3 regions of the Nocardioides sp. W7 genome follow, and region 2 is predicted to be linked to each of the others. Evidence: predicted binding sites of a transcription regulator. Region 2 holds the regulator's gene; each other region holds the start of a gene.
What was found. Region 2 encodes LexA, which represses DNA repair genes until DNA is damaged. Its sites were predicted from a motif close to TCGAACANNTGTTCGA; they were not measured.
Positions count from the first base shown of each region.

Region 1: MUB56_RS19280 (HNH endonuclease signature motif containing protein) is a predicted target of LexA. The motif match lies at 5,200-5,215, and genes of this name have one in related genera.
Region 3: MUB56_RS00740 (alpha-ketoglutarate-dependent dioxygenase AlkB) is a predicted target of LexA. The motif match lies at 4,655-4,670, and genes of this name have one in related genera.

Region 1 covers NZ_CP095078.1:4,075,646-4,085,855, forward strand. The annotation lists gene MUB56_RS19265 (type IV pilus twitching motility protein PilT) at 243-1,424, shown strand; gene MUB56_RS19270 (type II secretion system F family protein) at 1,500-2,717, shown strand; gene MUB56_RS19275 (AIM24 family protein) at 2,846-3,511, shown strand; gene MUB56_RS19280 (HNH endonuclease signature motif containing protein) at 3,905-5,149, opposite strand; gene MUB56_RS19285 (hypothetical protein) at 5,373-5,669, shown strand; gene MUB56_RS19290 (aromatic ring-opening dioxygenase LigA) at 6,114-6,491, opposite strand; gene MUB56_RS19295 (pilus assembly PilX N-terminal domain-containing protein) at 6,978-8,681, opposite strand; gene MUB56_RS19300 (prepilin-type N-terminal cleavage/methylation domain-containing protein) at 8,678-9,403, opposite strand; gene MUB56_RS19305 (prepilin-type N-terminal cleavage/methylation domain-containing protein) at 9,400-10,210, opposite strand, start outside.
Region 2 covers NZ_CP095078.1:1,921,940-1,932,149, forward strand. The annotation lists gene MUB56_RS09100 (substrate-binding domain-containing protein) at 1-649, shown strand, start outside; gene MUB56_RS09105 (Gfo/Idh/MocA family oxidoreductase) at 729-1,904, shown strand; gene MUB56_RS09110 (sugar phosphate isomerase/epimerase family protein) at 1,901-2,908, shown strand; gene MUB56_RS09115 (sugar phosphate isomerase/epimerase) at 2,978-3,931, shown strand; gene MUB56_RS09120 (ATP-dependent DNA helicase) at 3,998-5,974, shown strand; gene MUB56_RS09125 (MXAN_6640 family putative metalloprotease) at 5,986-7,551, opposite strand; gene lexA (transcriptional repressor LexA) at 7,631-8,347, opposite strand; gene MUB56_RS09135 (LysM peptidoglycan-binding domain-containing protein) at 8,622-8,954, shown strand; gene MUB56_RS09140 (hypothetical protein) at 9,065-9,436, opposite strand; gene MUB56_RS09145 (mismatch-specific DNA-glycosylase) at 9,537-10,043, shown strand.
Region 3 covers NZ_CP095078.1:133,563-143,772, forward strand. The annotation lists gene MUB56_RS00720 (hypothetical protein) at 86-427, shown strand; gene MUB56_RS00725 (GntR family transcriptional regulator) at 433-1,152, opposite strand; gene MUB56_RS00730 (ABC transporter permease) at 1,277-3,820, opposite strand; gene MUB56_RS00735 (ABC transporter ATP-binding protein) at 3,833-4,576, opposite strand; gene MUB56_RS00740 (alpha-ketoglutarate-dependent dioxygenase AlkB) at 4,683-5,297, shown strand; gene MUB56_RS00745 (aldo/keto reductase) at 5,542-6,417, shown strand; gene MUB56_RS00750 (lipopolysaccharide assembly protein LapA domain-containing protein) at 6,454-6,789, shown strand; gene MUB56_RS00755 (SRPBCC family protein) at 6,867-7,637, opposite strand; gene MUB56_RS00760 (xanthine dehydrogenase family protein subunit M) at 7,637-8,491, opposite strand; gene MUB56_RS00765 (xanthine dehydrogenase family protein molybdopterin-binding subunit) at 8,544-10,210, opposite strand, start outside.

The DNA.
Region 1 (10,210 bases), 2.2 Mb from region 2:
CCGGGACCCTCAAGTCCCGCGATCCCGGCGCCGATGACCGAGGTGGTAGATCCCCATCGTCCGCCGGAGGAATCGTGTCCGACCTGATCCGGAGCCGTTTCGGCCTCCCGACGACCCTGCCCCGCCCCGAGGCGCCTCGGTCGACGACCACTCGCACCGCCCCCGCGCCCCCGCCCCCGCTCCCGCCCCCGGCTCCGGTGGCCCGAACCGCCACGCTGGCGCCACCGGCCCCGGTCCGGACCATGCCGACCCGGCCCCGGCCCGAGGCGACGGTGGCGAGCCCGCTCGCGACCCTCGACGCGATCACGGCCGTGCACGCGCCGGCCGCCACGCCGGTCGTCCTCGACGACCTGCTGCTCGGCCTGATGAGCGCCGGCGGCTCGGACCTCCACCTGACCCAGAACGCGCCGCCGACGATCCGGCTGCGCGGCGACATGGTCCCCCTGCACGGCTACGGACCGATGGACGCCAAGCAGCTGCAGGACCTGCTGTACGGCGTGCTGACCGAGCGTCAGCGCAAGGACTTCGAGGAGGAGCTGGAGCTCGACTTCGCCTACGCGATCCCCGGCTGCGCCCGGTTCCGGGTCAACATCTTCCAGCAGCGGGAGGCGACCGGCGCGGTGATGCGGCTGATCCCGTGGGAGATCAAGGCCCTCGACGACCTCGGCATGCCGCCGGTGATCACCAGCTTCACCGAGCTCCGGCGCGGCCTGGTGCTGGTCACCGGCGCCACCGGATCCGGCAAGTCGACGACCCTGGCGGCGATGATCGACCGGATCAACCGGACCACCAGCGGTCACATCGTCACCATCGAGGACCCGATCGAGTTCCTCCACGAGCACCAGCGCTGCATCGTCAACCAGCGCGAGGTCGGCGAGGACACCCACGGGTTCCAGGCCGCGCTCAAGCACGTGCTGCGTCAGGACCCCGACGTGATCCTGGTCGGCGAGCTCCGGGACCTGGAGACCATCCAGGTCGCCCTGACCGCCGCCGAGACCGGGCACCTGGTCTTCGCGACCCTGCACACCCAGTCCGCCCAGGACACGATCTCCCGGGTCGTCGACGTGTTCCCCGCCGGTCAGCAGCAGCAGATCCGCACCCAGCTGGCCGCCACCCTCCAGGGCGTCGTCTGCCAGAACCTGGTCAAGACCGCCGACGGCCTGGGCCGCGCGGCCGCCGTCGAGGTGATGGTCTGCAACCCCGGCATCCGGGCGATGATCCGCGACGACAAGCTGAACCAGATCCAGGGCTCGCTGCAGGCCGGCGCCAAGGAGGGCATGCAGACCCTCAACTCGCACCTCTCGGCGTTGGTGAAGGCCGGCCGGATCACCTTCGAGACCGGCCTCGAGGCCTGCTCGGACCGCCACGACTTCGAGACCCTCGCCCGGTCCGCCGCGGTGCGCCCGACCCCCGGCTGGTCCTGAGCTCTCGCTGCGCAGCATGCCGGCGCCTGACCCACGCCACCCGCAGAGCCCTTCCAGCCGACCCAGGAGGCCGACATGGCAGCCAGCACGACGACGTACTCCTACAAGGTCCGCGACCAGAGCGGGAAGCTGGTGGAGGGCAGGGTCGAGGCGCCCACCGAGGCCGCGGTCGCCGAGAAGCTGATCTCGATGGGGTACGCCCCGCTGGAGGTGCGGCTGGCCAACGCCGGGCTCCAGCGCGAGATCTCCTTCGGGCTGCCCAAGCGGATCAGGCTCAAGGACCTCGCGATCTTCTCGCGCCAGTTCTCCACCATGATCAACGCCGGCCTGACCATGCTCCGCGCGCTCACGATCCTCTCCGAGCAGGTCGACAACGTCGAGCTGCGCAGGGTGCTGCGCGCGGTCAAGCAGGACGTCGAGGCGGGCTCCAGCCTCTCCGGAGCGATGGGGAGGCACCCCGCCTTCCCGCCGATCATGGTCAACCTCGCGAAGGCCGGCGAGGCCGGTGGCTTCCTCGACCGCGCGATGAACCAGGTCGCCGACAACTTCGAGAAGGAGGTCAAGCTGCGCGCGAAGATCAAGTCTGCGATGACCTACCCGGTCGTCGTGTTCGTGATGGCGATCGTGATGTGCGCCGCGATGATGGTGTTCGTCGTCCCGACCTTCGAGGGCATCTTCACCAGCCTCGGTGGGCAGCTGCCGTTCCCGACCCGGATCCTGCTGATGGTCGCGGGGACGATGAAGTACGTCGTACCCGCCGTGGTCATCGGGATCGTCGCCTTCGTCGCCTGGTGGCGGAAGTACAACCGGACCGAGCGCGTCCGCAACGTCTGGGACCCGCTGAAGCTGCGGATGCCGGTCTTCGGCGGCCTGGTGCAGAAGCTCGCGCTGGCCCGCTTCGCCCGCAACCTCGGCACCCTGCTCGGCTCCGGCGTGCCGATCCTGCAGTCCCTCGACGTGGTCGCCGACACCACCGGCTCCATCGTCGTCACCCACGCCCTGGCCGACGTGCGCGACTCGGTACGCCGCGGCGAGAGCCTCGCCGGTCCGCTCGCCGACCACCCGATCTTCCCGACCATGGTCCAGCAGATGATCGCCTCCGGCGAGGAGTCCGGCGCCATCGACGAGATGCTGCACAAGGTCGCCGACTTCTACGACGCCGAGGTCGAGGCCACCACCGAGCAGCTCAGCGCGATGGTCGAGCCCCTGATGATCGCCTTCCTCGGCGTCATCGTCGGCAGCATGCTCGTCGCCCTCTACCTGCCGATCTTCAACGTCGGCAACCTGCTCTGACGCCCGGAGCAGGTCTCCACGGGCCAGCGTGGACACGCGCGGCGGCGACGGGATCATCGTGTCCCAGTTCGCGCCGCTCGGCTGACGCGTAGCCTGCGACAGACCGCGCTTCGATCCGGAGGAGACCCATGCGCAGCGACCTGTTCGGCACCAACCTCGAGTCGGCAAGCGGGGACCGCTTCTCGTTGCAGAACTCCCGGATGCTGCGGGTCGCGCTCGACGGGGAGGTGATGGCACGGCAGGGCGCGATGATCGCCTACCAAGGACAGGTCGACTTTGCCTACCAGGGCTCCGGTGGCATGGGGAAGTTCCTGAAGAAGGCCTTCACCGGTGAGGGCATGCCACTGATGAAGGTCAGTGGCCGCGGAGACGTCTTCTTCGCCGACGACGCGATGGAGATCCATCTGGTCAACCTCGACAACGACGCCCTCACGGTCAACGGCAGCAACGTCCTGGCCTTCGACACCTCCCTCACCTGGGACATCAAGCGGGTGGAGGGCGCTTCGATGATGGCCGGCGGCGTCTTCAACACGACCTTCACCGGGACCGGCACCGTCGCCATCACCACGCACGGCGCACCGGTCGTCCTCAACGTCGACGCCCCGACGTACGCCGACATCCAGTCGGCGGTGGCCTGGTCCTCCTCCCTCACCACGACCGTACGGCGCACCGCGGGAGCCGGTGCCCTCATCGGTCGCGGCTCCGGCGAGGCCTTCCAGCTCGCCTTCAGCGGTCAGGGATTCGTCGTCGTCCAGGCCAGCGAGGGCCGGACCGTGGCGACCCACGCCCACTGACGGCGCGCCCCGCAACGACCCCGTTCCCGACGCACGGGGCAAGGCGGCACCACTTGAGCGTCGAGCGGACCATCACGTCCAAGTCGCCGGCACCCGAGCGATTGCTCAGCCCTCCCGGCTCGTCCCACACGGTGTGCCGCTGGTACTGCTCGAACTCGATCTCGCTTGTCCCTTCAATGCCTCGCGGCACTCGCGCCAGGCCAGTGACGAACTCGGCGGGCTCCCCGCCGATCCCCATCTCGTCGCGATCGTCCTGACCGTTGATGGAAGTGCCGTGCACACCGGAGCCGACCTGGACGCGCAGGATCATTCTGTCGGCACGAACTCGACGGCCGACCTGGCTGTCAATGGCCGTCAATGGCCGTCAATGGCCGTCAATGACAGCCGGGTCAGCTACGTCCGTCGGTGGAAGCGGACTCCGCCGTCCGGGAGTCGATCGGCGGCGTACGTCGGGTCGTGGGCCCGGTGGTGATGGTGGGAGCAGAGGAGCATCCCGTCGGCCAGGTCGGTGCGCCCGCCGGCTGACCAGGGATGTCGATGATGCGCCTCGCACCACGGCGCCGGGATGTGGCACCCGTCGGCGCGGCATTCGTGATCGGTGAGGGCCAGCGCCCGGCGTTGGGCCCGGGTGAACAGCCGCTGCGACCGGCCGAGGTCGAGGACCTCGCCCTTCCCGCCGAGGACGACGGGGACCAGCTTCGCGGTACAGGCCAGGCGGCGGGCCTCATCGGCGGTGATCCGGTCGACCGAGTCGCCCGGAGCCGCGTTGCCCAGCGTCGCGGTGCCGAGCTCGCCTCGCAGGGAGTCCAGCGACATGGTGATCACCAGGGTGGTGGCGTCGCCGCCGTGGATGGGAAGCCGGGACGGGTCGAGGGTCTCCAGGAGCTGACAGAACGCCCGGGCGGCCTGTCGGCCGTAGGGAGTCCGCCGCGACTCCGCGGGTTCGGTCGCATGGGCGTCGTCGCGGCGGGGGTTGGTGAAGGCGTGCAGGTAGGTCGCCAGCCGGGCGGCCGAGGCGTCCGGGATCAGTCCGCTGATCCGGGTGGTCCCGTCCCCCTGAGACCGCATGCCCAGGCGCATCCGCTGGTGCGCGGAGGCCTCGAGGTCGGCCAGCTGGCGGGCCTCGACACCCTCGGCGATCTCCGGGGCGACGACGTCGAGGATCCGGCCACCCAGGCGACGCAGCTCGATCGGATCGAAGCGGGCGGCGTACCCCACCAAGGCCGTCTCGGCCTCGTTGACCACGCACCGGTCGACGGCGGCCGGCAGGTCGGCCAAGGCGCCAGCGATCGCGCGGGCCTGGCCGAGGTTGACCTGGCCGTCACGCAGCGCCGCCGCCAGCACCGGCCGATCCGCCAACGCCACCGCGAGGCGCAGGTCGGCCGCGCAGTCACTCCGACGGCGCCGCGTGGCCGCGGCGATCCAGGCCCCGACATCCCGCGCCCCGGTCTCCTCGGCCACGTCACCGGCGTCGGCGGTGACCCGCAGGCGCAGCTCAGCCACCCGGTCCTCGAGGGCCGCGAGCTCGACCAGGGCGGCGCCCTTGTCGCGGGTGGTCATGAACGCCGCGTTCACGTCGGCCACGGACTTCAGGGCACTGTCGATGACCTGGGTGGCGACCAGGATCGGGTGGTCCATGCGAGCCTCCGAGAGCTCCACGACGGTGCGGGTTGTCACCACGATTCTAGTCGAACACCAGTTCGATTGGAGTGTTCTTCCACAGGCCGCCACCTCCGGCGGCTCTCGTCGCGCTGGACGTTTCGGACCAGCCACGTGGCGATGAGCGCCGTCACCGATCCGACCACTGCCATGCCGACGACCATCAGCGCCGTGGCAATGCACCGTAGTTCTAGGAGACGGCATGGAGATGATCCGCCGTTTCGGCGCCGACACCTATGCCCAAGCCTTGGCGTCGTGGGACTGGCTCGAAGGGCTCGCCGACATGTCGCCGTCGCTGACTAACGCGTTCGGCGCTGTGTTCTTGCAGGCTGAGGACGGCTCGTTCTGGTTCCTGGACACGGTAGGAGGGCAGCTGCATCGGGTCTGGCCGGACGCTGCCTCACTCCAAGCCAACATCAACAGCCCATCGGCAAAGGACGAGTACCTCATGATCGGGCGGGGAAGGACGCCGAAGCCGTCGGCTGATGCCCGCGACTGATCAGGTCCGTCATTCAGAGTTCCGCCGGTTCTGGGCGGAGAACTCTCGACAGAGAACCTGGAGATCTCGGACTTCGTCGTATCAGTGAACCTGGCGGGCGAGATTCACGGTCAGGTCAGGTCGCTTCCGCCGGGCGCACCGATCACGAGCATCACCATTGACTGAGGCGGGACCCGTGGCGATTCGAGCAACGGCAACTACTGAGACCCGCCTCCTGCGTGGCCAGCGCCGCGTCGTCCGCTACGACGTCCGCTACCCCGACGGCCGTGCTGAGCAGGACGTGAACCTCGACCGCGTCCGGCAAGGTGGTCGGTTCCCCGCCGACGCCCAGGCAACGCGCGTTGCCGCCTCAGCGGCATGTCCCGACGTCGGGGCGGGTGACTGGGTGGAGTACGCGACCGGGCGCGGTCTCTCCGACTAACCACTGGGTCGGACAACCGCCACCTAGGTCGCGGCGGCGGTATCCGCGCGCTCAGGAGCAGGTGCGCGCATCCCGAAGCCGATCAGGGTGAGGACGATGCCGAGGACGACCGCCATGCCTGCGACCCCGAAGGCGACGACCGAGGTGAACAAGGACGCTTGCAGGAACGCGGAGTCCATCGCGGTCTCTCGGACCGGATCTTCCCGGTCGAGTTCGGCGTAGGTCTTTCCGCCGGTGATTTCCTGGGTGTGGTGGTCGATGACGTCCGCCTGGCAGTACGCCGAGATCGGGCCGTTCACGTCGTCGCCTGCGGCACAGTCGGCGTCGTCGGCGACGGTGATCTTCTGGTCCGCCAAGGTGGTGGAGATGACCACCCAGGTGGCGACCCCGGCGATCACCATGATGACTCCGACCACGATGGACGTGATTGCCGCTACATTGCGCATATCACTGTGCTCCCTTCGGTCAGCCCCGCCCGACCGGGGTGACCCATATTTCGGACACGACCGTGGCAATGAATCTCTCGGCCCGAACGGAGAGTCCGCCTCCCCCGACGCGGGTGAGTCGACCGTCCGCACCCGCCGCGAAGTGCGCGGTGCTACCGAGAAACCTCGGTCGGCTCGTGGCGTGGCCGTGAACGAGACTCGGGTGGCGGACGAGGGAACCCGAACAACCTCCTCTCGCGTCTATCGGGCGACGGCGCGAGTGAGGACAGATCGCCCCGACCCGCCGATGTGTCTCGTCGAGCCAGCTCATTCTCACGTCCGGGACCGCAACGACCGCAACGACCCCGGGCGCCAGCATGGCTAGGCGTTGCTGCCGCCCGCACTGCTCCTGCCGCGCGGAGTGAGATCGGAGACGCCCGCTTGTGCCGCAAGTCGCGCGGATCAGTAGGCGGCGGAGATCTCGCCGTACGCCTTGATCCCCCAGGCCGAGCGCACCGGGTCGAGGAAGTACGGCGGGGGCGCGAAGCGCAGTCGGGTGTCGTACTCGTAGTTCTTCTCGTAGCCGGTGCCGCCGGTCGTCGCGACCGGGCCGCGGTAGCGCTGGGCGAAGGAGCCGAAGAGGCTCAGGGTCCCCAGACCACTGGTCGTGCCCTTGTCCCACGCCTGGACGCCGAAGCTGTGCAGGAGCGTCAGGATCGAGGCCTGGACGACCGCGTTCTTGAACTTGCCCTTGCCCTCCGGGCGGTCCAGATCGGTGAAGGTGGTGCCCGAGGTCGGCTTCTTGACCGGGTGGTAGATCTTCACCGAGTTGCCGGCGATCAGCCCGAGGGCCTCGGTGCCGGTCTTGCCGCCGTGGTACTTCAGGTGGTCGGTGACGATGATGTTGTTGTCCGCGACGAGCGTCAGTCGCCCCTTCAGGGTCCCCTCGACGTACAGCGTGCCGTAGCGGCAGTTGGCGTCGCTCAGCGTCTCGTTCCAGTCGTCGCCCAGGGGGTAGCCGCCGATCGTCTCCTTCTTGCACGAACCGTTGGCGTTCGTCACCGGGGTCGGCCCCCCGGCGGGGAGGTCGCGCACGATGATCAGGTTGTTGTGCGGGATCGTCAGCGTCTGCGCCGTGGTCGGGTGGTCCTTGAAGTCGGTCGCGTTGCCGCACCCGGGGTTCAGGGTCGTCTGGGAGTACGGGCTCCAGACCTGCATGGTCGAGTACGTCGCCGTGGACGTCACCAGCTTGATCCGGGTCGGCCCCGTGTAGAGGCACCCGGGCTGCTCGGTCTTCGTGGCGTCGACGTAGGTGCGCAGGTCGCCGGCGGTGTCGGGCAGCTCGATCGGCAACCGGTAGCTGATGCCCTTCTCGAAGATCGGGTTCGCCGACGAGCCCGCCTTCGCGTAGCACTGCTTGCCGGTGGGCTTGGCGCAGTCCGGCCAGGAGGTGGTGGCGGTGCCCTTGAAGCGGACCGCCCCGCCGGTGAGGATCCGGTCGTTGGTGTGCAGGGGGCCGTTGATGACGTCGCCGCCGGCGAACTGGATGTTGACACAGTCGGAGTGCCGCGGGCTGGCGGTCGGCCACCAGGTGCGCACGCAGTTGGTCGCCGCCCAGGTCGTGCTCCGCGGGGTGCCGTCGTAGGTGGAGTCGTTCGCCGGGTCGATCTCCTCGTACATGGTGTAGTAGAGGAACTCCCCGAAGCCGCCGCGCCGCAGCACCGTCTGCACGGAGCGGGTCACCTCGCCGACCCGGCCGGTCGCGGTCAGCCGCACCGTGCCGTTGACCGGGGTGCTCGCGGTCTCGGCCTCGTAGTGGTACTCGGCCCGGTCGGCGCCGGGCACCCGCACCCAGCCGACGGGGGTGCCGGCTCCCCAGGAGCAGGAGCCGACGTTCGGCCGCTTCATCGCAGTGTTGGCGCAGTCGGTGGCCGTGCGCCAGTAGAGGTCGTTCTTGTTCAGGCGGGCGAGGTAGTCGTCCACCCCGGCCTCGGCGGCCGCGAGGGCCTGGTTCCAGTCGCTGGAGTGCCGGGCGACCCGGTTGGTGCTCATCGCCGCGGTGGCGGCGACGGTGGCCAGGATGATCAGCACCATGGTGGTCCCGAGCACCACGATCAACGCCGAGCCCTGGTCGCGAGAGCGAGTGCGGTCGCGAGTCGGCTTCATCGGTTCTCCTCCAGGACGTTGATCTCGGCGTTGGGCAGCCGCACCCGCTTGTAGACGGTCGCGGCCCGGTAGCGGGCGTTGCCCCGGACGGTCTGCACCCGCAGCGACACCTCGACGGTGGTCACCATCGGCAGGTCGGTGCTGCCGACGGTCGGCTCGGGGATCAACGCGCCCTCGGAGTTGTAGTAGTGGAGGGTGTCGACGAGCGGCCAGGGCAGGCCACGGGCCAGCACCCGGCTCCGCACCTGGCAGGTCGGCGCGGCGGGGTCGCAGTAGCTGTAGGACTCGGCGGCCGTGTTGACGATCGGCTGCTGGGTCCGTTGCACCAGCTGCGCGGACGGCTGGGCGGCGCTCGGGTCACGCTCGAGCTCGAGGGTCACCAGCAGCGGCGCCGAGCCGACCGTGTTGAGGTTCGCGTAGAAGCGCACCCGGGTCCGGCTGGCCTGCACCAGCGCGGTCTCCGCGCAGGTCGGACAGGCCAGCTCGGTGGCCTGCGCGGGCAGGACGGCGGTGCGCAGCACCTTGCTCACGCCATCGACCGCCACCTGGGTCTGGGTGGCGTTGTCCAGCCGGTTCTCCAGCGTGGACGTGGTCCGGATGACAAGCACCGAGGTCGCGCCGACGCCGGCGAGCAGGATCGTGAAGACGGCCATGGCGACGAGGAGCTCGGCGAGGGTCATGCCCGCGTCCCGGGGCCGACGAGGGTCCACCGCCCGGTTCACGACAGCGTCACCGCGGCCGGGTAGCTCCCGGCCCAGTCGAAGGTCCGCTCGCTGCTCCTGCCGTTCGCCGAGAGCTTCCAGCGCCCGTACGGGAGGCTGGTCTTGAGTACCCCGCTGGCGTTGGTCTTCCCGAGCGCGATGCTCGCCCCACCGGGACAGCCGGCGTCGTCGGCCCGGGTCGCGGTGACGTCCTTGTTGCCTCGACCGCTCCCGCTCAGGGTGACCTGGACCGCCGCCAGCGGGAGCGTCACGGTGCTCGTCGCGCCGGGTGCCGCGGCGACCAGCTCGCGGGCCTGGTCGTTCTGGTACGGATCGCTGTCGGTGCACGCCCCCGCCCAGACCTCGTACCCCGCCGGGTAGGGCCACAGGCTGTCGACGGTCTGCGTGCCGGAGCTGTCGACCGCCCCCCGGCGCACGGTGGTCCCGCTCGGGACGAGTGCGCTGTTGGCGAGGGTCACCGGAAACTCCGTCGCGCCCTTGGGCTCGTGACCGGCCGTCGTCTGGTAGGTGACGACCAGTCGGCTCGCCAGGGCGTACTCCAGGACGGTGCGCACCAGCTGGCCCGGCAGCACCGTGATGGTCTTCGAGGTGGTGCCGTCCCGGGTGATGTGACCGGCCAGGGCGGCCGAGATGACGTACGACCCCTCCGGCAGGAAGGCGAACACCGCGCAGCCGTCGGCCGCCGTGACGCCGCTGGTGGTGCCGCTGGGTCCGGCGACGCTCACCGACGTGCCCACCAGGGGCTCCCCCTCCGCGTCCAGCAGCCGGACCCCGATGTGGCCGGTGTTCTGCGCGTAGGTGCCCTTG
Region 2 (10,210 bases):
GGCCGGGATCCCGGTCATCAACGTCGACCGCGAGTTCGACGACCCGAACGCGGCACGGGTGACCGTCCTGGGCGACAACTACGGCATGGGCGTCTCGGCCGGCACCTACGTGTGCTCGCAGCTCGCCGACACCCCGGACGCGGTGGTCGCGGAGATCGCCGGGATCGACTCGCTGCCCCTGACCCAGGACCGCAGCCAGGGCTTCGAGGACGCGCTGGGCGAGTGCGGCCTGGACGTGGACAACCGGGTGGCGGCCGACTTCACCGTCGAGGGCGGCGAGGAGGCAGCGGCCAACCTGCTGCAGGCGGCCCCGAAGATCGACGCGCTCTGGAACCACGACGACGACCAGGGCGTCGGCGTACTCGCCGCGATCGAGAACGCCGGGCGCGACGAGTTCTTCATGGTCGGCGGCGCCGGCTCGGCGAACGCGATGCGCTCGATCCAGGCCGACGACGGCGTGCTGAAGGCCACGGTCATCTACCCGTCCACGCAGGCGGCCGACGGCATCAAGCTCGCTCGACTGCTCGTCCAGGGGAAGTCGATGAGCGACCTCGTCGAGGTCGAGGTCCCGCGCACGGTGCAGCTCTACGCACCGGTCGTGACGGCCGAGAACGTCGACCAGTTCATCGACACCGCCTTCGAGTCCTGACCCGTCTCCCGCAGGCCCGCCCGACTCTCCCCGGGCGGGCCCGCGGGATCCGTCGACCGCTTCGGAAAGAGAGACGACGTTGACCTCCCCTCGCCCCGCGCTCGCCGTCGCGATGATCGGCCACGCCTTCATGGGTGCCGCCCACTCGCAGGCCTGGCGCAGCGCACCCCGGTTCTTCGACCTCGCCCTGGACCCGGTGATGAGGGTCGCCGTCGGCCGGGACGCCGACCGGGCGGCCGCGGCGGCCGACCGGCTGGGCTGGGCCGAGAGCGCCGCCGACTGGCGGGCCGTGGTGGCTCGTGACGACATCGACCTCGTCGACGTGTGCACCCCGGGGGACACCCACGCGGAGATCGCGATCGCGGCGCTGGCCGCCGGCAAGCACGTGCTGTGCGAGAAGCCGTTGGCCAACACGGTGGCCGAGGCCGAGGAGATGGCGGCGGCCGCCGAGACCGCCGCCGCCCGGGGTGTCCGCTCGATGGTCGGCTTCACCTACCGCCGGGTGCCGGCGATCGCGCTGGCCCGCCGCCTGGTCGCGGAGGGTCGGATCGGGGAGATCCGACACGTCCGGGCGCACTATCTCCAGGACTGGATCGCCGATCCGGAGGCGCCGTTGACCTGGCGGCTCGACAAGCAGCTGGCCGGGTCCGGGGCGCTCGGGGACATCGGCGCCCACATCATCGACCTGACCCAGTACCTGACCGGAGACCGGGTCCGCGAGGTCTCCGGTCAGCTGGAGACCTTCGTCAAGGAGCGGCCGCTGGTGGCGGTGGGCGCCGGCCTCTCCGGCACGGCCACCGCCGAGCGCGGCCCGGTGACCGTCGACGATGCGGCCGTCTTCATCGCCCGCTTCGCGGGTGGGGCGCTCGGCGTCTTCGAGGCGACCCGGTTCGCCACCGGCCGCAAGAACTCCATCCGGATCGAGCTCAACGGCTCCGCCGGGTCGCTGGCCTTCGACTTCGAGGACATGAACGTCCTGGAGCTGTACGACGCCGACGAGCCCGCCGAGACCGCCGGTTTCCGACGGATCCTGGTGACCGAGCCCGGCCACCCGTACGTCGACGCCTGGTGGCCGGCCGGTCACGGGCTCGGCTACGAGCACGGCTTCACCCACCAGGTCGTCGACCTGGTGACCGCGATCGCCGAGGACACGGACCCGGCGCCGACCTTCGCCGACGGCCTGCAGGTGCAGCGGGTGCTCGCCGCCGTCGAGACCAGCTCCGACACCCGCACCTGGCAGGAGGTCCCGACATGACCCGACCGATCACCCTGTTCACCGGCCAGTGGGCCGACCTGCCCTTCGAGGAGGTGGTCCGCCTGGCCGCCGACTGGGGGTACGACGGCCTCGAGATCGCCTGCTGGGGCGACCACCTCGACCCCTGGCAGGCCGCCGAGGACGACGCGTACGTGCAGGGAAAGCTGGACCTGCTCGAGCGGCACGGCCTGCAGGTGTTCGCGATCTCCAACCACCTGAAGGGCCAGGCGGTCTGCGACGACCCGATCGACGCCCGGCACCAGGCGATCCTGCCGGCGCGGATCTGGGGCGACGGCGACGCCGAGGGGGTGCGGCAGCGGGCGGCGGAGGAGATGAAGATGACGGCGCGCGCCGCGCAGCGGCTCGGCGTACGCACCGTCGTCGGGTTCACCGGCTCCTCGATCTGGAAGTACGTCGCGATGTTCCCGCCGGCCACCGAGGAGATGGTCGCTGCCGGCTACCGCGACTTCGCCGACCGCTGGCACCCGATCCTCGACGTGTTCGACGAGTGCGGGGTTCGGTTCGCCCACGAGGTGCACCCCTCCGAGATCGCCTACGACTACTGGACGACGAAGGCCGCGATGGAGGCGATCGGGCATCGCGAGGCGTTCGGGCTGAACTGGGACCCCTCGCACTTCGTGTGGCAGGACCTGGACCCGGTCGGCTTCCTGTGGGACTTCGCCGACCGGATCTACCACGTGGACTGCAAGGACGCGAAGCGGCAGACGGGCAACGGCCGCAACGGCCGGCTCGGCTCGCACCTGCCGTGGGCCGACCCGCGCCGCGGCTGGGACTTCGTGTCGACCGGCCACGGCGACGTGCCGTGGGAGCAGTGCTTCCGGATGCTCAACACGATCGGGTACGACGGGCCGATCTCCATCGAGTGGGAGGACGCCGGCATGGACCGGCTGCTCGGTGCGCCCGAGGCGCTGGCCTTCGTGCGCCGGCTGGCCTTCGACGCTCCTACGGCGGCCTTCGACGCCGCGTTCGCCACGGACGACTGAGTCGGTCATCCAGCTCCAGCCCGGGCCGCCGGCCCGGGTCGCACCAGGAATCTCGGGAAGGACAATCGCATGTGCTTCGGCTATGACGGCGAGGGCGCCCTGCGCCGCTCGCTCGAGGAGAAGGGCGCGAGCCGCCGCTCGCTGTTCCGGGGTGCGGCCCTCGGCGCCGCTGGGGTCGCCGCTGCTGGATCCGGGCTCGCCTCTCCGGCGGTCGCGGGCGGCCGGCACGGGGGCGGCCGCCCGCACGGCGTACCCCACGACCGGATCAGCATCCAGCTCTACACGCTCCGGGCGGCGCTCGGCGGCACGCCGGGCTTCGACGCCGTACTGGAGCGGCTCGCGCAGTACGGCTACGAGAAGGTGGAGCTCGCCGGCTACTACGGCCGCACCGCTGCCCAGCTCCGCGACTTCCTCGACGGGCTGGGCATCCGGGCCTCGTCGAGCCACGACGGCATCAGCGCCGACGCCACCGCGCTGCGCACCAAGCTCGAGAACGCCGCGACCCTCGGACAGCGGTACGTCGTCGTACCCTTCCTGGCCTCCAGCAGCCTGGCCGAGTGGCAGGGCTGGGCGGACCGGATGAACGCCGAGGCGGCGCTCGCCCGTCGGTACGGCCTGCGCTACGGCTACCACAACCACGCCCACGAGTTCACAACGGACCTCGGTGGCGGGGTGACGCCGTGGGAAGTGCTCACCGAGCGGCTCGACCCGCGGCTGGTGCACCTGGAGATCGACCTCTACTGGGTCTACACCGGCGGCATCGGGGTCGGTGCGGCCGACCCGGACCGGTTCGCGATCGACGTGATCCGCAGGGCGCCGCAGGAGGTACGCCAGTTCCACGTCAAGGACCGGGACGAGGCCACGGGGGACATGTGCGACCTCGGCACCGGCGTCGTGGACTTCCCGCGGATCTTCCGCCGCCATACCGCCGAGGAGTACATCGTCGAGAACGACACTCCCGACGTCAGCCCGCTCACCAGCGCCGCGGTCGGCCACCTGTACCTCGAGCACGTCCGCTTCTGACCCGGCCGCGTCGGGGGCCTGGGGACAGGCGCCTCGGCGGTCGGCGGAGACGTCTAGGGTGCTCGGGTGCCCGAGACCCCCGCCGTGACGCAGGTGCTGTCCGCCGCCGTCCAGGCGCTGGGCGGTCAGGAGCGTTCCGGCCAGGTCGCGATGGCCGAGGCGGTTGCCGCCGCGATGACCGACGAGCGTCACCTGCTGGTCCAGGCCGGCACCGGCACCGGCAAGTCGCTCGGTTACCTCGTGCCCAGCCTGCTGCACCGCGAGCGGGTCGTGATCGCCACCGCGACGCTCGCCCTTCAGCACCAGCTGGTCGAGCGCGACCTGCCGCGACTGGCCGAGGCGGTCAAGGGCGTGCCGGGTGTCGACACGTCGTACGCCGTGCTCAAGGGCCGCTCCAACTACGCCTGCCTGCACCGGGTCCGCGAGGGCGTCCCGGACGAGCAGGGCGCGCTGGTGCAGATGCCCGAGGGGTCGATGGGCGCCAAGATCCTGGAGCTGCGGGCCTGGGCGGAGAAGGCGGCCGAGGACGGCGGCAGCGGCGAGCGCGACCACGCCCCGCGCCACACCGACAAGGAGTGGCGCCAGGTCAGCGTCAACCACCGGGAGTGCCTCGGCGCCGCCAAGTGCCCGTTCGGCCAGGAGTGCTTCGCCGAGCTCGCCAAGGAGAAGGCGCACCGCTCGCACCTGATCGTCACCAACCACTCGCTGCTCGCGATCGACGCGATCGAGGGGGTGCCGATGATCCCCGACTACGACGTCGTCGTGGTCGACGAGGCGCACGAGCTGACCGCCCGGGTCACCCAGGCCGCCACCGACGAGCTCTGGGCGGCCGAGGTCGAGCGCTCGGCCCGTCGCTCCCAGCGCCACGTCGACGGCTCGGAGGCCGACGACCTCGCCGATGCCGCCGACGCGCTGCGGGCGGCGATGGGGGAGGCCAGCCCGGGCCGGTTCGAGCAGCTGCCCGAGCAGCTCTCCGACGCCCTGGCGCTGGTGCGCGACGCCGCGCGCGCCTGCTACTCGGCGTACCCCAAGCCCGACAAGGACGGCGACCCCGACGCCGGTCGCACCCAGGCCCGGGGCGCGGTGCAGGAGGTGTTCGCGACCGCCGAACGGATGGCGTCCGGCTCCGACGCCGACGTGCTCTGGCTGACCGAGGGCTCCGAGCGGCTCCCGCCGCGGCTCTGCGTCGCGCCGCTCCAGGTCTGGGGCACGATGCGCGACAAGCTGCTGACCGACAAGACGGTCGTGATGACCTCGGCGACCCTGATGCTCGGCGGCGACTTCGGCGCAGTGGCCACCGGTGTCGGGCTCAAGGCCAGTGAGCGGGTCCTGGAGGGCGCGCCCGCCGACGCGCACGCCGCCGGCAGCGGCCTGCCGTGGCGCGGCATCGACGTCGGCTCGCCGTTCGACTACGGGCAGCAGGGCATCCTGTACGTCGCGCGCCACCTGCCGCCGCCCGGCCGCGACGGCCTGGTCAAGGCCCAGCTCGACGAGATCGTCGAGCTGGTCGACGCGGCCGAGGGGCGCACGCTCGGGCTGTTCTCGTCGCGGCGGGCCGCCGAGGCCGCCGCAGAGGTGGTCCGCGAGCGGCTGCCGCACCTGACCACGCTCGCCCAGGGCGACGCCCAGCTGCCCGAGCTGGCGAAGCAGTTCGTCGCCGACCCGCACACCTGCCTGTTCGGCACCTTGTCGCTGTGGCAGGGCCTCGACGTGCCGGGCGAGACCTGCCAGCTGGTGCTCATCGACCGGATCCCCTTCCCGCGTCCCGACGACCCGCTGATGTCGGCGCGCCAGCGGGCGGCCGACAAGGCCGGCGGCAACGGGTTCATGCAGGTCGCCGCCACGCACGCCGCGCTGCTGATGGCGCAGGGCGCCGGTCGACTGATCCGCACCACCTCCGACCGCGGCGTCGTCGCCGTCCTCGATCCTCGGCTGGCGACCGCTCGCTACGGCGGCTTCCTCAAGTCCAGCCTGCCGCCGATGTGGACCACCACCGACCCGGCCGTGGTCCGCAAGGCCCTGGCCCGGCTCGCCGCCGGCTGAGGCCTGAGCGACTACGCCAGCGCGCGGACCTGCACCCGCAGGGTCAGGTCGTCGTCGAGCGAGCGGCCCCGGCAGGAGTGGACCGTGCCGCGGCCGCAGCGGTAGCGGGTGGCGGCGTTGACCAGCGTGACGTCGACGTACCTGACCCGGCCGGCCGCGAACGGGAGCGTGATCCGGGCGCCCCCCGACCGGTCGACCCGCACGACCCGGGTCCGCAGCCGGCCCGACTCCTGACGCACGGTGAGGACCGCGGCCGTCGGTCGGCTGCGGCGCGGGAGGTCGACGGTGATCCGGAGCCTGCCGGCGCGCCGGGACGCACCGGTGTCGGGTCGGTAGCGCAGGGTCCCGCTGCCGAGGTGGTCGAGGGTGAGCGCGGCGCGGCGGCTCTGCCCGCGCGCGACCCGGGCGCTGCTCTCCGGCGTGGTCGCGGGGTAGCGCGAGCCCTCCGCGTAGCTGCTCCTGGGATGGCGGTTGGCGGCGGAGAACCGGGCGACGGTCGCGGTCATCGACCGTCCGCGCTCGCCCAGCACGGCCTCCACGGCCTGGATCGAGTACGCCGGTCCGGCGGCTCGCTCCCAGATCTCCCGGATGATCGTGGGCAGCCCGCCCTGTGCGCGTGGCTCCACCTCGCTGAGGTGGCGGAAGAAGATCCAGCTGCCGTAGACCCGCATCCCCTCGCCCTGGTCGAGCGGGACCCCGGGCTGGCTCATCGGGCTGTTCCGGAGGTACTGCACGTTGTCGTTGACGCCGTCGTACACCTCGTCCTCGACCCAGGTGGCCGTCGACTCGAGGAACCACGGGTCCTCGGTGAGGTCGTAGGCCAGCTGGACCGCGTGGAAGTACTCGTGCGCGAGCGTCACCTGGAGGTTCTCGGTGGGGGTGTGGGACGGGAACTCGGCGAAGTCGTTGTCGAGCGCGCAGTACGCCGTGGCGCTGCGCTGCTGGGCGCTCGTGACTCCCTCGGGGGCGCAGTAGCCGTAGATCCCGTCCCCGCGGGTGCCGCTGTCGACGAGGTAGACGTCGAACTGGTCGAGTCCGCCACCGCGGATGCCGTCCGCGACCGGGCGGCGGTAGCCGGCGCCCGCGTAGGTGCCGCTGACCTCGGCCAGGGTCGTGAAGACCAGGTCGACGTAGTCGGGGCGGCCGTTGCCGTTGCCGTCGGAGAGATCGGGGGCGTCGGAGGTCTGGCGCGCCCAGTGCACGCAGAAGCCGTCCTGGCACGCCGCGGTCGGCTGGGCGCCGGCCCGGTAGCCGAACTGCTGGGGGTCGGGGTTGTCCGTGGGTCGGGCCAGGATCCGATCGGCCTCCGCCCGGCGGGCCGCCGGGAGAGCGGTTCGGCTCCGGGCGAGCTCGAGCAGCACCAGGCTGGCGTCGCGGCCCGACGAGCTGCCGCGCAGGAGGCCGTCCGCCTCCTCGAGCACCTGGGCGGCGCGGGCTGCCGGGCCCTCGATCGGGTGTCCGACCGGCTCGCCGTCCCAGCCGCTCGCGCCTGAGGCGGCGCCCGGCTGAGTCAGCAGCGCGGCGGCGAGGACGGCGGCGCCGACGGTCGCGAGCAGCGTGCGGTGGCGTGCGGGCACGAGGTCTCCAACCGGGAGGGAGCGGGCGGGCAATCCTCGCACGCCCGCCCTCGTGAACGGCCCGGTCCAGCCTCCTCGCTCAGACCTTGCGCAGGACCGCGGTGACCTTCCCCAGGATCGTCGCGTGGGTGCCGTCGATCGGGTCGTAGGCCTCGTTGTGGGGCATCAGCCAGACCTTCCCGTCCTTGCGCTTGAAGGTCTTGACGGTGGCCTCGCCGTCGAGGAGGGCGGCGACGATGTCGCCGTTCTCGGCGGTCTGCTCCTTGCGGATCACCACGTAGTCACCGCTGCAGATCGCGGCGTCGACCATCGAGTCACCGGCGACCTCGAGGAGGAAGAGCTCACCCTCGCCGACCAGCTGACGGGGGAGCGGGAAGACGTCCTCGTAGCGCTCCTCGGCCAGGATCGGTCCGCCGGCGGCGATCCGCCCGAGCAGGGGGACGTTGGTCGGCACCGGGGCGGCGTCGCCGACGCCGGTCTCGTCGTACGACGACTCGTCGGCACCGGAGAGGGCACGCCGCGCGGCCATCACCTCGGGCAGGAACACCTCCAGCGCGCGCGGCCGGTGCGGGTCGCGCTTGAGGAAGCCCTTCTCCTCCAGCGACTTCAGCTGGTGCGCCACGCTCGAGGAGCTCGTCAGCCCGACGGCGTCACCGATCTCGCGCATGCTCGGCGGGTAGCCGCGCTTCTCGATGCAGTCCTTGATGTGCGCGAGCACGCGCTGCTGGCGCGGGGTCAGTCCGGTGGCGTCGGGCGGCCCGTCGGGCAGCTCGCGGACGTTCTTCTTCGTGGCCATGGTGATGCCTTTCGCCGGGATGCTCGTGGGCTCACCGTACCGAGATGCGGCTCCGGCTTCAAACATGTGTTCGAAGGGCGTGTCGTCCCGATCCGTTCGAACAAATGTTCCCCCGGTTCTTGATTTCGTTCGAACAGGTGCTCTAGTCTCGCACACATGTTCGATCGAACGTCTGATCGACCAGCTGGCCAGCACCGGACTGTCGGTGGGCGCGGATAGACATTCGCTCGTGGCCAGGCACCCAGGCTGACCGCCACTTCCCCAGGAGGTCCCGATGAGCACGATGCAGATGTCCGACCTGTCCCTCACTCGCGGCGAGCTCCGGCTCACCCGGCGCGGCCGGCTGGTGATCTTCCTGCTCGGGCTGACCCTGGTGCTCGGGATCGGCCTGATGCTCGCCGCCGGGTCGGTGGCCACGCCCGAGCCGGGCACCGCGGAGCCCACGACGGTCGTCACGGTCGGCACCGGCGAGACCCTCTGGGACATCGCGGCAGGTGCGGCCGAGGACGGCCAGGTCCAGGAGATGATCGAGCACATCGAGCGCCTCAACGGCCTGGAGTCGACGGTGCTCCTCGCCGGCCAGGAGCTCCGGGTCCCGACGGAGTAGCGCCACCACAGACTTCGCCAGCCGCTTCGACCCCGGCTGGCGAGCCGGGGAAGACAGGGGCGGGGCCACGAGGTGGCCCCGCCCCTGCGGCGTTTCGGTGTCCGAGGGGGTCAGCGGGCCGCGCGCCGGCCACCGGGCGGGCGCGGCGCGGGCGGGGTCCGGTCCGCCGTCTCCGACGGCACGGGGGACTCCGGTGACGGCGGGGGAGCGGTGATGCCGAGCCCGCGGAGCAGACGGGCGACCATCATCAGGCCGAGGAAGAGGCAGGCGATCGCGCCGGCCGAGGCGAGGGCGAGGAACAGCCAGGCGCGCTCGTCACCGGATCGGGCGCTCGCGCCGAAGTCGATGGCGGCGTACACAAGGTAGCCCCAGGCGACGACCGCCAGGGTCACCCCGACGGCGAGCAGCAGCAGTCGGGGGCGGAAGGTCCGCGGTGGGCGTGCGGCACGTCGCGACCCTGCTCGCTTTCCCTCGCCCGCCACGCCGGTCATTGTGTCGCACCGACCCACACGGTGTGGGAGGACCCGCGCATCCGGCGGCAGCTCCGTGCCCTGAGTTTGGTGCGGCCCGGAGAGTGAAGACGTGGAGGTGCTTCCGGACATCGTGGGTCCTGAGCCGATCGTGGTCTTCTGCGGCCTGGCCGGCGCGGAGTCGACCAAGTGGCGCGAGCACTACTACGCCTCGCCGGGCAACAGCTTCTGGGAGTCGCTCCATCTCAGCGGGCTGAGCCCCCGCCGGCTGCGCCCCGACGAGGACCGGCTGGTCGCCGAGCTGGGATTCGGGCTGACCGACCTGGTGGGGCACTGGGACCCGCGCTGGGTGGAGGTCGACGAACTGGCGGCGAAGGTGGAGCGGTGGCGACCGGAGTGGCTGGCGTTCACCAGCAAGGGCGTCGCGCACGAGGCCGCGCGTGCGCTTGGTCGCCCGGGACGGCCGCACCTGGGAGTCCAGGACTGGTACGTCGGGCCCGCGCAGGTCTTCGTGCTCCCGGGGACGAGCGGCGCCAACCAGCGCCGCGACTACGACGGTCGACCGAACCGGCTGTCGTGGTGGCGTGACCTCGCTGCCCTCGTCGGTCGCGGCGCCTGAGGCCGGGCTCGGCCCGTTGTCGGGGCCGTCGGGGTAGTCCGTCACACCAGCGGGGATGAGACGACGGCAGGCTCAGGCGGTCGAAGCAACACCTAGTGAGTGAGGTGTTGGTGATGGGACGTCGACCGCTGCCGTACGAGGTTCGTGCGCGGTTGTTTGATTCGATC
Region 3 (10,210 bases), 1.8 Mb from region 2:
TCCGAGCCCCGCGGCCACCCGACGCGGCCGGTGCCCGATGCGTGCCCGGCCGGGTCGCTCTTTGAAACCCGAGCACAATGGGGCTGTGGACAACGCGTTGCTGTTCGATGCGCGGGCTCGGGTGCTCGCGGACCTGTCAGCCCGGGGTCAGGCGACGGCGGCGGCGGTCAGTGCCCTCGAGGACGCCGTCTCCGCCCGGAAGTGGTGGGCCGAGCAGTGGCCCGAGGGCGAGGTGTACGTCGCCGGGCTGGTCGCCCAGGACGTCCAGGACGCCCTGTTCGAGTCGGCCGGCCGGTGGCCCGTGTGCTCGATCTGTGAGGACGGACCGGTGCACACCCTCTACATCCAGCCCGACCTCGGCGGACCGGACCCGGTCTGGGTGTGCGAGGAGACCGGCGAGCCGGTCGCGGCTCTCGGGAAGCTGTAGGGCGCTCAGCCGTCCTGGCCGAGCTGCACCCACAGGGTGAACCGGTCCGAGCGGTAGACCGTGCGGGAGACCTCGACGATCTTGTCGCCGGCGATCGCCCGGCGCGAGTGCCGCAGGACCGCGGTCCCGGGCTCGATCTCGAGGAGGGCGCACTCCTCGGGGTTGCCCGCGTCGGCGTTGATGGAGTCCTCGGCCCACGACGGACGCAGGCCGCGCGACTCGAGGGCGTCGTACAGGCTGGTGGGCATGCCGCCCTGCAGGAAGCCGGGCAGCAGCACCTCGTTGAGGTAGGCGTCCTCCAGGCACATCGGGACGCCGTCGGCGCGGCGCAGCCGGCGCCAGTGGATGACCGCGTCGCCCTCGGTGAGGCTGAGCGCCCGGGCGACGCCGGGGCCGGCCTGCTCGCGCCGGGCGAGGAGGGTCTGCGACTCGGCGAGCATGCCGCGGCGCGCCATCTCCTCGGTGTAGCTGGTGATCCGGCTGGCGGTACGACGCGGCCGCGCGACGAAGGTGCCGCGACCGGGGATCCGCTCCAGCAGGCCCTCGACGACCAGGGCGTCCATCGCTTGGCGCACCGTCATCCGGGCGACGCCGAAGCGGTGCACCAGCTCACGCTCGGACGGAGCGGGCGATCCAGGGGCGCTACCGGTCACCAGGGATCGGACGTACTCACGCACCTGTACGTGCTTGAGCGAGCGCCCGTCCGGAACCAGTACTTCCTCCACAAGCGCGAGGGTAGATGGACTAGACACCCTCCGTCAGCCAAATCCCGGATCTGCCCGGCCGATCGCGAGCGAAGCGAGCCTGATCGGCCGAACCAACAGCCCGGCGAGCGAAGCGAGCCGGCAGCTATTCGGTCGCGATCGCCCGCAGTACGTCGAGCCGGGCGGCCCGCCGGGCGGGGAGCACCGCGGCGAGCACGCCGATCGCCACCGAGAGGCCCAGGAAGACCGCGAGCTGGCCCGCCGGGACGCTGATCACCTCCAGGCCCTCGTCGCGCAGCGCGTACATCAGCACGATGCCGAAGAACACCCCCAGCAGCACGCCCAGCACGGCACCGAGCACGGAGATGACCACCGACTCGAGGGTGATCATCCAGCGCAGCTGGCGGCGCGAGAGCCCGATCGCGCGCAGCAGCCCGACCTCGCGGGTGCGCTCGATGACGGAGAGGGCGAGGGTGTTGACGATGCCGAGCACGGCGATCACCAGGGCCAGGGCGAGCAGTGCGAAGATCAGCAGCACGAACTGGTCGATCGGCTCGCGCTGCTCCTCGGCGAACTCGACCTGGTTCTTGACCGTGACGATCGGCAGGTCGGCGATCGCCTCCTCCAGCCGCTGCCCGACCCCGGTCGCGGACTCGTCGACATCGATGATCAGCGCGTTGTCCTTGTCCTGCGCGCCCGTCGCCAGGAGCGTCTCGACCGTGGTGACGACCGGGAAGAACAGCACCGGGTTGTCCTCGTAGATGCCGACGACCTCCCAGCGCTGCTCACCGGTGGGCATCTCGATCTCCAGGTCGTCACCGACCTCGAGTCCCTCGTCGTCGGCGAAGGTCTCCTGCAGCAGCACGGTGTCGTCGCGCAACGCGGTGACGTCACCGGCGGCGGCCCGGAGCTCGAGGAACTCGGCGCCGTCGGCGTCGATGCCGACCAGACCCTGCGGCGAGCCGTCGATCGTGCCGCCGGTGTAGCGCTGGCGGACCACCCGGACGACGCCCTCGACCGCCGAGAGCCGTTCGGCGACCTCGGGCGAGAACGACCCGGCGACCACGTTGCTCACGACGAAGTCGCCGACGAAGTTCTCCTCGATGGACTTGTCGACCGAGGCCTTGGCGGAGTCGCCGACGATCGCCATCGTGCAGGCCAGGGCGAGGCCGATCATCAGCGCGGAGGCCGTCGCGGTCGTACGACGGGGGTTGCGCAGGGAGTTCTGGCCGGCGAGGTTGCCGACGGTCCCGAACAGCCGGGCGAAGACCGTGCGGGCCAGCGCGAGGAACGGTCGGCTGATGACCGGGCTCGCGGCCGCGACGCCGAGCAGGATCGCGAGTACGCCGGCGCCGACGAACCAGCCGCCGTGCGGCACCTCGACGATGTCGCCGAGGCCGGCGAAGAGCGAGGCCAGGCCGGCGGCGACGAGCACCACCCCCACCTGGAGGCGGCGCTGGATGGTCGACTCCGGCAGCACGATGTCGTCGCGCAGCGCCTGCACCGGCGCGATCCGGGTGGTGCGCAGCGCCGGGAGCAGTGCGGCGGCCATGGTGACCACCACCCCGATGGCGTACGCCGCCACGACGGTCCGCGGCGCGAAGATCAGCGGCTGACCGGACAGGTCGAGCCCGACCTGGGCGAAGACGGCGCGCAGCCCGATCGCGAGCAGCACCCCGAGCCCCAGCCCCAGGGTCGCCCCGAGCAGGCCGAGCACCAGCGCCTCGAGCTGGACCGAGCCGAGCACCTGCCGTTTGGAGGCGCCCAGGGCGCGCAGCAGCGCGAGCTCGCGGCTGCGCTGGGCGACCAGGATCGAGAACGTGTTGACGATCAGGAAGGCGCCGACGACCAGGGCGATGCCGGCGAAGACCAGCAGGAAGGTGGTGAGGAACGAGATCGCCTCGAGCAGGTCGGAGGCCGCCTCGTCGGCGGCGTCGTCGCCGGTGACCGCCTCCAGCCCGTCGGGCAGCTCGGCCTCGACCCGCTCGCGCAGGTCCTCCTGGGAGACCCCGTCCCCGGCGGTGACCCAGAGGTCGGAGTAGGCGTCCGCGCCGGCCAGGAAGAGGTCCTGGGCGGTCACGGTGTCGAAGACGGCCAGCGTCGCCCCGTTGAGAGAGCCGCCCTCCGGGAAGCCGGCGATCCCGACCAGGGTGGGCGCCAGGGTCGCGGTGGCGCCCGCGGTGTTGAGCGAGACGGCGTCGCCCAGCCCGTAGCCGGCCTTCTCGGCCGTGCTCTCGTCGAGCACGACCTCCCCGCCGCCGGCGGGCTCGCGGCCCTCGGTGATGACGAGGCCCTCGAGACCGTGTCCGGCCGGGGCGCCGGTCCAGTTCGACCCCAGTGACGGCGGACCGAAGCCGCCGACGACCTTGTCGTCGGTGTCGAGCACGACGACGTTCATCGCCGAGACGTTGCCGTCGACGCGCTCGGCGCCCTCGACCTGTGCCAGCCGGTCGACGAGGTCCGCCGGGACCGTCTGCGTGGACAGGTCGCCCATCGCCGTCATCGCGCCCTCGGGTCGGACGACGACGTCGCCGACCGTCGAGGCGAACAGCGCCGTGAAGCTGCGGTTCAGGGTGTCGGAGAAGACCAGCGTCCCCGCGACGAACGCGACTCCGAGCACGATGGCGAACGTGCTCATCAGCAGGCGCACCTTGCGCCCGAGGAGGCTCTTGAGGGCGGCGCGGAGCATCGGCCCGGTCCCCTACGCCGTCATCCGGGTCATGACGTCGAGGACCTGCTCGCGAGTCGGCGAGCGCAGCTCGTCGACGACCCGGCCGTCGGCGAGGAAGACGACCCGGTCGGTGTACGACGCCGCCACCGGGTCGTGGGTCACCATCACGATCGTCTGGCCCAGCTCGGCGCTGCGGCGCAGCAGCTCCAGCACCTCGGCACCCGAGCGCGAGTCGAGGTTGCCGGTCGGCTCGTCGGCGAAGACGATCTGCGGCCGGCTGACCAGGGCCCGCGCGACCGCGACCCGCTGCTGCTGGCCGCCCGAGAGCTCGTTGGGCTTGTGGCGCAGCCGGTCGCGGATGCCGACGGTGTCCACGACCGCGGCGTACCACTCCGGATCGGGCTTGCGGCCCGCGATGGCCAGCGGGAGCAGGAGGTTCTCCTCGGCGCTGAGCGTCGGCACCAGGTTGAAGGACTGGAAGACGAAGCCGATCTCGTCGCGGCGCAGCCGGGTCAGCGCCTTGTCGTCGAGGCTGCTGAGCTCCTGGTCGCCGACGAAGACCTGACCGCTGTCGGCGGTGTCGAGAGCCGCCAGGCAGTGCATCAGGGTGGACTTGCCGGAGCCGCTCGGCCCCATCACCGCGGTGAACTCGCCCGCGTGGATGTCGACCGTGACGTCGTCGAGGGCCCGCACCTGCGCCTGCCCGGTGCCGTAGGTCTTGGTGAGGTTGCGGACCCGGCAGGCGATCGTCGGAGTCTCGGGGGCGGCGGTCATGACCAGATGCTCGCGTGTCCCACCGACAGTGCGCCACCGGGTTGACCCCGAGCGGTCCCTGAGCTCACCCCTCGCGTATCGAAAGTCTGTTCGATACGATCGGATCATGGACTTCCAGAGCTCGCTGTTCCAGGCGGCCCCCGCCGGGGTCACCGACTTCTCCCGCCTGGAGCGCCGCGAGCTGTCCCGCGGCGCGTGGGTCGACGTCCTGCCCGCCTGGGTCCCGGACGCCGACGACGTGTTCGCGCGGCTGGTCGCCGACGTACCGTGGCGCGCCGAGCGCCGCCAGATGTACGACCGCGTCGTCGACGTACCCCGGCTCGTGCACACCTACCTGATCGGCGACCCGCTCCCCCACCCCGGGCTGGACGAGGCGCGCGACGCGCTCAGCGAGCACTACCTGTCCGAGCTGGGCGAGCCGTTCCGGACAGCGGGATGCTGCTACTACCGCGACGGCCGCGACAGCGTCGCCTGGCACGGCGACACCATCGGCCGCGGCAAGACCCACGACACGATGGTCGCGATCGTCTCCCTCGGCGACCCCCGCAAGCTGCACCTTCGGCCCCGCAACGGCGGCGACGCGGTCGTGGTCGAGATGGCCCACGGCGACCTGGTCGTGATGGGCGGGTCCTGCCAGCGCACCTGGGAGCACGCCGTACCCAAGGTCGCCCATGCCGGTCCGCGGGTCTCGGTGCAGTTCCGGCCGCTCAACGTGTTCTGAGCCGCCCCGTCGCCCGAGCTCGCTCGGGCGACGAGGAAGCGGCCAGGTCGAGTAGCCGCGCGACCGACGTATCGAGGTCGCGACCGGTGTATCGAGACCGAGCACCGGGGTCTCGATACGCTCGCTGGCGCTCGCTACTCGACCAACGAAGCCTGGGCTCGCAATTCGACCAACGAGGCCTGGCGCTCGCTACTCGACCAGCGAGGGCGGCGGCGAGTTTGGCCCGCCGTAGTTGGCTGGGCAGGTGACCACCACCCCCACCGACAACCTCGCGGCCGCCAGCGGCACCTTCACCCTGGGCGGCGACCTGCCCGTCGTACGCCTCGGGTACGGCGCGATGCAGCTGACCGGGCCCGGCGTCTGGGGCCCGCCCCGCGACCACGCCGAGGCCGTCGCCGTCGTACGCCGGGCCGTCGAGCTCGGCATCACCTTCATCGACACCGCCGACTCCTACGGCCCGTTCTACTCCGAGGAGGTGATCCGCGAGGCGCTGCACCCGTACGCCGACGACGTCGTGGTCGCCACCAAGGCCGGGCTGCTGCGCACCGGACCGGACGTCTGGGTCCCCTGTGGCCGCCCGGAGTACCTGCGCCAGCAGGTGGAGACCAGCCTGCGCCGCCTCGGCCTGGAGCGGATCGACCTGTTCCAGCTGCACCGGATCGACCCGACCGTCCCGCTGGCCGACCAGGTCGGCGAGCTCGCGACACTGCGCGAGGAGGGCAAGCTCCGCCACCTCGGCCTCTCCGAGGTCGACGTGGCGCAGCTGCAGGCGGCCCAGGAGGTCGCGCCGATCGTGTCGGTGCAGAACCTCTACAACCTCGCGAACCGGTCCGCCGAGGCACTGCTCGACCACTGCGAGGCCGAGGGCATCGCGTTCATCCCGTGGTTCCCGCTCGCGACGGGGGCTCTGTCGAAGGACGACGGACCGCTCGCCGATGCCGCCCGCGAGCATGGCGCGACGCCGTCCCAGCTGGCCCTGGCCTGGCTGCTGCGGCGCTCTCCGGTGATGCTGCCGATCCCCGGCACCTCCAAGGTCGCCCACCTGGAGTCCAACACCGCCGCCGCCGGCCTCGAGCTGAGCGACGCGGAGTTCGAGCGTCTCTCCGCCGCCGTCGGCTGAGCGTGTGCTCCCCGGTGCCGGCGGGCACCGGGGAGCATGAGCGAGTCGACCGATCCCGCACCCCCCGAGCCGCAGGCACCGGCCTCAGAGACCCGCCATGACGAGCCGCCCGCGAAGGATCCCCTGCGCGGGTCCCGCACCAGCGGCGCCTGGGTCGCGGTCGTGGTGGCCTCGGTCGTCCTGGTCCTGCTCGTCGTCTTCATCGTCCAGAACACCCAGTCGGTGGAGGTCTCCTACCTCGGCTGGGAGGGTACGGCGCCGCTCGCCGCGACCCTGCTCATCGCTGCCGCCGCCGGGATGCTCATCGCCATCCTCGCCGCCTCGCTGCGGCTGCTCCAGGTGCGCCGCCGGGTCAAGCGCGACCGACGCTGACCGACTGACGCGCGCGGCGGGGTACTCCGTCACACGAGCGGGGTCCCGGGGGCGATCCGCCCCTCTGGTGTGACGGACTATCCCCGGCGCCGCCCGATAAGCCAGCCCAGCAGCAGCCCGACGACCGCCGCGGCGACGACGTTGCCGTACGCCTTCACCAGCACGGGTACGACGGCCGCGCCCAGGTCGACCGAGTCCGGGGCCTGCGCGCGCGCCGGCGGGGGCCGGGACGGGGCCGGTCGCGGCGGCGGGGCGGCAGCGGGCGGCGGTGAGCCGTCCACCGTCGCCGGAGCCGGTTCGGTGGACTGCTCACCGGCGTGCCGGCCCGGCGGTGAGCCGTCCACCGTCGGCGAAGCGGATTCGGTGTCCTGCTCACCGCCCGCCTCGCCGCCCGCACCGGCCGGCGGACCCGAGAGCCGCTGCTCGAGGCAGGCGACGAACTGCCCCAGCAGCTTGTCGGAGACGTCCTGCATCACCCCGCGCCCGAACTGGGCCGGCTTGCCGGTGATCGCCAGGTCGGTGAGCACCTCCACCTCGGTGCCGTCGGCGCCGACCGCCATCGAGAGGGTGACCGTGGCGCCGGCCGTGCCGTTGCCGCGCTTGTCCTTGCCGTTGGCCTCGACCACGAACCGGTGCGCCGCCTCGTCCTTCTCGACGAAGCGGCCCGAGCCGTTGTAGACCAGCGCGATCGGGCCGAGCTTGACCTTCACCGACCCGGCGAAGGTGTCGGCATCGACCGAGGAGACCGTCGCGCCCGGGAAGCACTCCGCCACCGACGCGATGTCGTTGAAGTGCGCCCAGGTCTCCTCTACCGAGGTGGGGACGGTGAAGCGGTGCTGGAGGTCCACTACGCGCCCGCCGCGGCGAGGACCGCACGCCGGGTCAGCACCCGGGCCAGGTGCCGCCGGTAGTCCGCGGCGCCGTTGAGGTCGGAGGGCGGGTCGGTGCCCTCGGTCGCCCGCTCCGCGGCGGCGCGTACGACGTCCTCGGACAGCGACTGGCCCGCCAGCGCCTCCTCGACCGCCCGGGCGCGCAGCGGCGTCGAGCCCATGTTGGTCAGCCCGACCCGGGCCTCGAGGATCAGGCCGTCCTCGACCCGGACCGTCGCGGCGACCGCCACGATCGGCCACTGGTGGGCGACCCGCACGAACTTCTCGTAGTGCGCCCCCCAGCCGGTCCGCTTGGGCAGCCGCACCTCGGTGAGGATCTCGTCGTCGCCGATCGCGGTCTCGAAGAGGCCGACGAAGAAGTCGTCCGCGGCCACGGTCCGGGTGCCACCGGGTCCGGCGACCACGAACTCGGCCCCGAGCGCGAGCGCGGGGGCGCCGAGGTCACCGGCGGGGTCGGCGTGCGCGAGCGCCCCGCCGAAGGTCCCCCGGTGCCGGACCTGCGCGTCAGCGAGATGCTCCACCGCCGCCGCGATCAGGCCCGCGTGCTGGGCCACGAGCGGGTCGGAGCCGACGACGGAGTGCGGGGTCATCGCCCCGATCACGATCGCGTCGCCGTCGTCGCGTACGCCGCGCAGCGACGGGATCCGGCCCAGGTCGATGACCAGCTCCGGCGCGTTGAGGCGCATCCGCAGCACCGGCAGCAGGCTCTGCCCACCGGCGATGATCTTGGCGTCGTCGCCGTGCTGGGACAGCGCGGCCAGGGCCTCCTCGACCGAGGTGGGCGCGAGGTAGTCGAACGGTGCGGGGATCATTCGGGGCCCCCGTTCGAACCGGAACGAAGTGAGGATTCGGATGGGGTGAAGATCACTGGCCCGCTCCTTCCGTAGAGGACCGACCGGGTTGCTCCTGGTTGCCGGCGGCACCACCGGCTTCGAAGTGCGGCATCGCCGCTTCCTCCGTCGCAGGACCACCCGAGGCACCGTCGCCGTTGATCGCCTTCCACACCCGCTCGGGCGTGCAGGGCATCTGGATGTCGCTGACCCCGAGGTGACGCACCGCGTCGACGACCGCGTTGACGACGGCCGGCGTGGACGCGATGGTCCCGGCCTCGCCGACGCCCTTGGTGCCGAGGGTGTTGGTCAGCGACGGGGTGGTCGTGTGGTCGACGTCGAAGCTGATCGTGTCGGCGGCGGTGGGCAGCAGGTAGTCCACGAACGACCCGCTGACCAGGGTGCCGGAGTCGTCGTACACCGCCTCCTCCCACAGCGCCTGGGCGATGCCCTGCACCAGTCCGCCGTGCACCTGGCCGGCGACGATGAGCGGGTTGATGACGTTGCCGATGTCGTCGCAGCAGACGTACTTGCGCATCTTCAGCGCACCCGTCTCGGTGTCGACCTCCATCGCGCACAGGTGGGTGCCGTGCGGGTAGTTGAAGTTCACCGGGTCGAAGGTCGCGTCGCTGTCGAGCGACGGCTCCATCCCGTCCGGCAGGTCGTGCGCGGCGAAGACCGCGGAGGCGATCTCCTGGATCGCCACCCCCTGGTCGGTGCCGCGTACCGAGAACCGGCCGTCCCCGAACTCCAGGTCGTCGGCCGACGCCTCGAGCATGTGCGCGGCGACGACCTTGGCCTTCTCGACCACCTTGTCTGTCGCCTTGACCAGCGCCTCGCCGCCGACGACCAGCGACCGGGAGCCGTAGGTGTCCAGGCCCTTGTGCGCCACCTGGGTGTCGCCGTGCAGCACCTCGACGTCCTCGAAGGGCACGCCGAGCCGGTCGGCGACGATCTGGCTGAACGCCGTCTCGTGGCCCTGACCGTGGGCGCTGGTGCCGGTGACGACCTCGACCTTGCCGGTGGCCAGCATCCGCACGCTCGCGTGCTCCCAGCCGCCCGCGCCGTAGTCCAGGGAGCCGAGGACCCGCGAGGGCGCCAGGCCGCACATCTCGGTGAACGTCGAGACGCCGATGCCGAGCTGGACCGGGTCGCCGGACTCGCGCCGGCGGCGCTGCTCCGCGCGCAGCTCGTCGTACCCGAACATCTCCTTGGCCCGCGCGGTCGCCGCCTCGTAGTTGCCGGAGTCGTACTCCAGCCCGGCGACCGTCGTGAACGGGAACTCCTCGTGCTTGATCCAGTTCTGCTCGCGGATCGCCAGGGGGTCCACCCCGACCTCGGCGGCCAGCTCGTCCATCAGCCGCTCGATCGCGAACGTCGCCTCGGGGCGTCCCGCGCCACGGTAGGCGTCGGTCCAGGTCTTGTTGGTGAGCACGGTCTGGACGGCGAACCGGTACGCCGGGAACTTGTAGATCGCGTTGTACATGAACGCCCCGAGGACCGGTACGCCGCCGCCGACGAGCGAGACGTACGCGCCGAGATCGGCCAGCAGGTCGACCTTGAGCGCCTTGACGTTGCCCTGCCGGTCGGCGGCCAGGGTGAGCCGCTGCCACTGGTCGCGGCCGTGGTGGGCGCTCATCAGCGACTCGCTGCGGGTCTCGGTGTACTTCACCGGCCGGCCCGTCCGGCGGGCCAGCGCCA